Regions from separate parts of the Nonomuraea sp. NPDC003754 genome, predicted to be linked through region 1. Evidence: predicted binding sites of a transcription regulator. Region 1 holds the regulator's gene; each other region holds the start of a gene.
The links. The regulator HrcA, encoded in region 1, represses chaperone genes, less so after heat shock. The targets are predictions, from matches to a motif close to TTGGCACTCTCNNNNNGAGAGTGCCAA.

Region 1 (2,267 bases):
CCGGCCAGCTGGATGTGGGTGCCGTCCTCGACGCCCGCGGGGATGCGCACCTTGATCGTACGGCGGGTGCGGACCCGGCCGTCGCCCGAGCACTCCTGGCAGGGGTGGCGGATGATCGAGCCGAAGCCGCCGCACTGGGGGCACGGCCGCGAGGTCATGACCTGGCCCAGGAACGACCTGGTGACCTGGGAGATCTCACCGCGCCCCTGACACATGTCACAGGTGTCGGGATGCGTGCCTGGAGCGGCGCCCGAACCGGAGCACACCTCGCACAGCACGGCCGTGTCGACGTTGAGCTCCCTGGTGGTGCCGAACGCCGCCTCGCGCAGGTCGAGCTCGACCCTGATGGTCGCGTTGCGCCCTCTCCTGGCGCGCGAGCGGGGGCCTCGGGCGCCGCCCGCCGTGCCGAAGAAGGCGTCCATGATGTCGCTGAAGGGGAAGCCTGCGCCGAATCCGCCGGCTCCGGCACCCGCGCCCGCGCTCGCGAAGGGGTCGGCGCCCAGGTCGTACATCTGGCGCTTGTTGGGATCGGACAGGACCTCGTAGGCCTGCGTGATCTCCTTGAAGCGCTCCTGGGTCGCCGGATCGGGGTTCACATCGGGGTGCAGCTCGCGCGCCAGCCGACGATACGCCTTCTTGATCTCGTCCTGACTGGCGTCACGGCGCACCCCGAGGGTGCCGTAGTAGTCGTTTGCCACTTATCGACCTCTTATGATGCAGCCAGGATCTGGCTGACGTAGCGGGCCACCGCGCGTACAGCGCCCATCGTCACGGGGTAGTCCATCCGGGTGGGACCGAGCACGCCGAGGCGGGCCCCGGAACCGTACCCGGTGGCGACGAGGGAGGTGCCACGCAGTCCTGTGTAGGGGTTCTCCGAGCCGATCCTGACGGTGAGCGTGGTCGGCATGTCGGAAGTCTCGCCGAGCAGGCGCATGAGCACGACCTGCTCCTCCAGCGCCTCGAGCACGTCGCGCAGGCCCGTGGTGAAGTCGGCGCCCGCCAGGTTGGCCGCCCCGGCGAAGACGATCTTCTCGTCGTGGCGGTCGACCAGGGTCTCCAGCAGCACCGACAGGATCGTCGCCGCCGCCGGCCGGTCCTCGACCGCCAGCCGCTCGGGCAGGTCGGCGACCTGCTCGGGCACCTTGTTGAGCCCGCAGCCGTCGAGGCACGCGTTGAGCACCGCGCGCAGGTGCGCGACCCTCGACTCCTCGATCGGCTCGGGTAGCTCGATGACGCGCTGCTCGACCCGGCCGGTGTTCGTGATCAGCACGAACATCACCCGCCTGTCGGTCAGCGGGACCAGCTCCAGATGACGGACCGTCGACTGCGACAGCGTCGGGTACTGCACCACCGCCACCTGTCTGGTCAGCTGCGCCAGCAACCGGACCGTGCGGGTGACCACGTCGTCGAGGTCGACCGCACCGGCGAGGAACGTCTCGATCGCCCTGCGCTCGGCGGCCGAGAGCGGCTTGATCTGCGACAGCCTGTCCACGAAGAGCCGGTAGCCCTTGTCCGTCGGCACCCGTCCGGCGCTGGTGTGGGGCTGGGCGATGTAGCCCTGCTCCTCCAGCGCCGCCATGTCGTTCCTGACCGTGGCCGGGGAGACGTTCAGGTTGTGGCGCTCGGCCAGCGCCTTCGAGCCCACCGGTTCGTTGGTGGACACGTAGTCCTCGACAATGGCGCGGAGCACCGCAAGCTTCCGATCATCGAGCACGTGCTCACCTCCCTGCCTGTTGAGGAACGACAGGTCTAGCACTCTGTGTTCCCGAGTGCCAAGTGTACGGCTCTCGCCCACAAGGTGCGATAACACGCGGAGTCAAGCCGGCCGCAAGCCGTACGCCGACAATACTGTCCATGACCGACGTTCCACCGCCCCCCTGGCGGTACCCCGAAGAGGGGCCCTGGCGTCCTTCTCGTCGCGCGCCGCTGCGACACGGCGATTTGCTACGGTCCCCCCATGTACGAGCGTGACGTCCTTGCGGGGAACTGGCGGCGCCCCGGCAAGGGGAAGATCCCGGTCGTGCCGGCCGAACGCGACCTGGTCGTGGAGGACGCCGACAGCGGGTTCTGCGGCGCGGTGGTGGCCTGCGACAAGGAGGCGGTCACGCTCGAGGACCGCTTCGGCAAGCGGCGGCTGTTCCCGCTGGCGCCCGCCGCGTTCCTGCTGGAGGGCAGGCCCGTGACCCTGGTACGGCCCGCCGCCGCCCCCGCCGGTCCCCGGCGCAGCGCCTCCGGCTCGATCGCCGTCGAGGGGCTGCGGGCCAGGG
Region 2 (2,267 bases), on a different contig from region 1:
CGATGTCCTGCAGCATGGCCTTGCGGCGGTCACCGAAGCCGGGGGCCTTGACGGCCACCGAGGTGAAGGTGCCGCGGATCTTGTTGGTCACCAGGACGGCCAGGGCCTCGCCCTCGACGTCCTCGGCGATGACCAGCAGCGCCTTCTTGGTCTGGGCGACCTTCTCCAGCAGCGGCAGGAAGTCGGCGATCGAAGCGATCTTGCCCTGGTGGATCAGGATGTACGGGTCCTCGAGGACCGCTTCCATGCGCTCGGGGTCGGTGACCATGTAGGCCGACAGGTAGCCCTTGTCGAACTGCAGGCCCTCGGTGAACTCGAGCTCCATGCCCATGGCGTTGGACTCTTCGACGGTGATGACACCGTCCTTGCCCACCTTGTCGAACGCCTCGGCGATCAGCTCGCCGATCTTGGCGTCCTGAGCGGAGATCGTCGCGACATTGGCGATCTCCTTCTTGTCCTCGACAGGGCGCGCGGAGGCCAGCAGCTTGTCGCTGACGGCCTTGGCGGCCTGGTCGATGCCGCGCTTGAGCGACAGCGGGGAAGCGCCCGCGGCCACGTTGCGCAGGCCCTCGCGGACCATCGCCTGGGCGAGGACGGTCGCCGTGGTGGTGCCGTCACCGGCGATGTCGTTGGTCTTGGTCGCCACTTCCTTGGCGAGCTGGGCGCCGAGGTTCTCGTACGGCGCCTCGAGCTCGACCTCGCGAGCGATGGTGACGCCGTCGTTGGTGATGGTCGGCGCCCCGAACTTCTTGTCGATGACCACGTTGCGGCCGCGCGGGCCCAGGGTCACCTTCACTGCGTCCGCGAGGGCGTTGACGCCGCGCTCAAGCGCGCGCCGCGCGTCCTCTTCGAACTCCAGGATCTTCGGCATGGGAAAAGTCCTCTCAGCGTCCCATCCGGAGACGTACGAGGGCCGCCGTCGCCTGCCTCAGCCGACGCGTCGGGCAGATGGCGGTCCATCAGGCACGTCCGTTGGCGGTGAAAGCCCCGGGCACTTGGCGGGCCCGGGGCTTTCTCACGGCTTACTTCTCGATGATGGCGAGAACGTCACGGGCGGAGAGCACGAGGTACTCCTCGCCGCCGTACTTGACCTCCGTGCCGCCGTACTTGCTGTAGAGGACGATGTCGCCCTCGCTGACGTCGAGCGGGATGCGCTTCTCGCCGTCCTCGTCCCAGTTGCCCGGGCCCACCGCGAGGACCTTGCCCTCCTGCGGCTTCTCCTTGGCGGTGTCCGGGATGACCAGGCCGGAAGCGGTGGTCTGCTCGGCCTCAAGCGGCTGGACCACAATGCGGTCGCCGAGCGGCTTAACGGGAACCTTAGTGGCGGTCGTCACGATCGGACCTCCCCTTCAGATTTGGATGATCTAGAAGAGGCGACCAGCTGGGCCTGCCGTCGCGGGTGTCAGACCTGCCTCGTCGCACGTTGGCACTCTCAAGGGGAGAGTGCCAACACGAAACAGTATGCAAGCAGGCCTTGCCCGTCAACACGAACCGCTCTGCTCAGCTCAGAGCGATACTCGGGCGCCGGAAAACTCCCCTCCCGGACGACACGGAGCCGCGAAAGGGGGAACACTGGACCACGTGACGACCAGAAACGGCGGTGACGACGACGCTACGATGCGTGACGTGACCAGCACGATGGATGACGTGCGCCACGTCCTCGCCAACTGGCCGTTGCCACCGGAGGGCGGGTGGACGGCCGACGACCTGGACCTGCTCCCCGAGGACGGGCCCCATGGCGAACCGGATCTCTTCAAGCATGTCGAACTCGTCGATGGAGCCCTCCTCCTCATGTCCCCCCAGAGACGCTTCCACGATCTCGTCATTCGCCGCCTCGCCACGGCTCTCGAAGGCCAGGCCCCTCTGGACCGCGGAATCGCGGCCCAGATGGACGTCACCATCGCGCCCCGCCAGCGCCCCTGCCCCGATCTCGTCGTGATCGACGCCACGGTCGCGGCCGACCTGGACCGCACGGCCTACACACCCCGTGAGGTCCACCTGGTGGTGGAGGTGGTCTCGCCGGAGTCGGAGCATCGTGACAACCACGTCAAGCCCGGCATCTACGCCGCGGCCGGCATCGAGCACTTCTGGATCGTGAAAGACGAGAACGGCAAGCCCGTCATCCACACCTACGAGCTCGACGAGGTCGTAGGCGCCTACGTCGCCACCGGCATCCACCGCGACCGGCTCGCCGTCTCCGTCCCCTTCCCCATCGACATCACGCTCGACGCCCTGCACTAACGTCGTATGGCGTGGACCACGACGCC
Region 3 (2,267 bases), on a different contig from region 1:
CACCGCCGGGGACGATGCCCTCCTCGACGGCCGCCTTCGCGTTGCGGACGGCGTCCTCGATGCGGTGCTTGCGCTCCTTGAGCTCGACCTCGGTCGCGGCACCGGCCTTGATGACGGCGACACCACCGGCGAGCTTGGCCAGGCGCTCCTGGAGCTTCTCGCGGTCGTAGTCGGAGTCGGTGCGCTCGATCTCGGCGCGGATCTCGTTGACCCGGCCGGCGATCTGCTCGGGGTCACCGGCGCCGTCGACGATGGTGGTCTCGTCCTTGGTGACGACGACCTTGCGGGCGCGGCCGAGCAGGTCGAGGGTGGCGGACTCGAGCTTGAGGCCGACCTCCTCGGAGACGACCTGGCCACCGGTCAGGGTGGCGATGTCGCCCAGCATGGCCTTGCGGCGGTCACCGAAGCCGGGAGCCTTGACGGCGACCGACTTGAACAGGCCGCGGATCTTGTTGACGACCAGGGTGGCCAGAGCCTCGCCCTCGATGTCCTCAGCGATGATCAGCAGCGGCTTGCCGGCCTGCACGACCTTGTCGAGCAGCGGCAGCAGGTCCTTGTTGGCCGAGACCTTGGAGTTGACGATGAGGATGTAGGGGTCCTCGAGGACCGCCTCCATGCGCTCGGGGTCGGTCACGAAGTAACCGGAGACGTAGCCCTTGTCGAAGCGCATACCCTCGGTGAGCTCGAGCTCGAGGCCGAAGGTGTTGCTCTCCTCGACGGTGATGACGCCTTCCTTGCCGACCTTGTCCATCGCCTCGGCGATGAGGTTGCCGATCTCGGCGTCGCCGGCGGAGATGGAGGCGGTGGAGGCGATCTGCTCCTTGGTCTCCACGTCCTTGGCCAGCTTGGAGAGCTCCTCGCTGACGCGCTCGACGGCGGCCTCGATGCCCTTCTTCAGGGACATCGGGTTGGCGCCGGCGGCGACGTTGCGCAGGCCCTCGCGTACCAGCGCCTGGGCGAGCACGGTGGCGGTGGTGGTGCCGTCACCCGCGACGTCGTCCGTCTTCTTGGCGACTTCCTTGACCAGCTCGGCGCCGATCTTCTCCCACGGGTCCTCGAGCTCGATCTCCTTGGCGATGGAGACACCATCGTTGGTGATCGTGGGAGCGCCCCACTTCTTCTCCAGCACGACGTTGCGGCCCTTGGGGCCGAGGGTCACCTTGACGGCGTCGGCGAGCTGGTTCATACCGCGCTCGAGACCGCGCCGGGCGTCCTCGTCAAACGCGATCATCTTGGCTGCCATAAGGCTAGACCTCCCAGATGCAGGGTGGCTTGCAGCGGACCGAGCCGACGCCCGCGACGGCATGGGCCCGACTCCATTCGGCGGACCCCATCGTCTCGATCCCAGTGTCTGGCACTCTCATAACCAGAGTGCCAACGAACTGTTTAGCACTCTACCCTGCCGAGTGCAAGCGAGGCGCGCTTTCGCCCAGGTCAACCCCGCACGCGGGTCGTCGCGGAGAACGCTTCGCGATCATCGCCGCTTTCGTCACGCGGCCACGCGGAGCCGTCCGCCCCCTGCCCCATGGCTCCAGAGTACGACGGGCAGGCCCGATCGGCTGACGCGGACCGGACCTGCCCGGATCGACGAAAAGGACATGACAGATCCGCACGGACTGCGCCGCCGTGTGAGCTGCCGGTGCCTTGATGGTTCTGGTTCAGACAGTCCTGACGGATTCCGCCTGGGGACCCTTCTGGCCCTGGGTTATCTCGAACTCGACCCGCTGGCCCTGCTCGAGTGCCCGATAGCCGTCCATCAAGATCGCTGAGTAATGGACGAATACATCCTTACCACCGTCTACCGCGATGAAGCCGTAGCCCTTGTCCGCGTTGAACCACTTGACGGTGCCCTGCGCCACTTCCGACTCCTCTTACTGGGCTCCGGACCCCGCCCATTCACTCGCGGGATCCGCGATCGCCACGACTTATGGGGAAATCAGCCGGACGATCGCCCTCGACCATACCTGTGGCATGCCGTAGAACAACAGAGTCAATCGCCAAACTCGTTCTCGGTGTTCGTGACGGGCATTCTTGTAGTGGCCTAAAGGTTAGTCAAATATTCCATCTTCCGATGAAGAAACCCTCTCACCTGGCATGGACAACCTGCGACTTTCGGCCAGGACACCGCCACGGAAGGGTGTCCGCGCCGCCACACCGGGCCACTCCCGAGTCAGGGCCCGCGATTGCCGCCACACCACTCAGAAAACGGTCAAAAGTCACGAAAACGCCCGCGAGGCAATCCTCGCGGGCGTCCGTGAAGCCGGAAT

Region 2: groES (co-chaperone GroES) is a predicted target of HrcA. The motif match lies at 1,424-1,450, and genes of this name have one in related genera.
Region 3: groL (chaperonin GroEL) is a predicted target of HrcA. The motif match lies at 1,352-1,378, and genes of this name have one in related genera.

The regions. Positions count from the first base shown of each region.
Region 1 covers NZ_JBSGJX010000007.1:95,627-97,893, forward strand. The annotation lists gene dnaJ (molecular chaperone DnaJ) at 1-698, opposite strand, end outside; gene hrcA (heat-inducible transcriptional repressor HrcA) at 710-1,714, opposite strand; gene ACWEVS_RS11350 (DUF3097 domain-containing protein) at 1,958-2,267, shown strand, end outside.
Region 2 covers NZ_JBSGJX010000001.1:499,064-501,330, forward strand. The annotation lists gene groL (chaperonin GroEL) at 1-871, opposite strand, end outside; gene groES (co-chaperone GroES) at 1,023-1,334, opposite strand; gene ACWEVS_RS02245 (Uma2 family endonuclease) at 1,618-2,241, shown strand; gene ACWEVS_RS02250 (class I SAM-dependent methyltransferase) at 2,253-2,267, shown strand, end outside.
Region 3 covers NZ_JBSGJX010000019.1:36,787-39,053, reverse strand. The annotation lists gene groL (chaperonin GroEL) at 1-1,243, opposite strand, end outside; gene ACWEVS_RS23580 (cold-shock protein) at 1,659-1,859, opposite strand.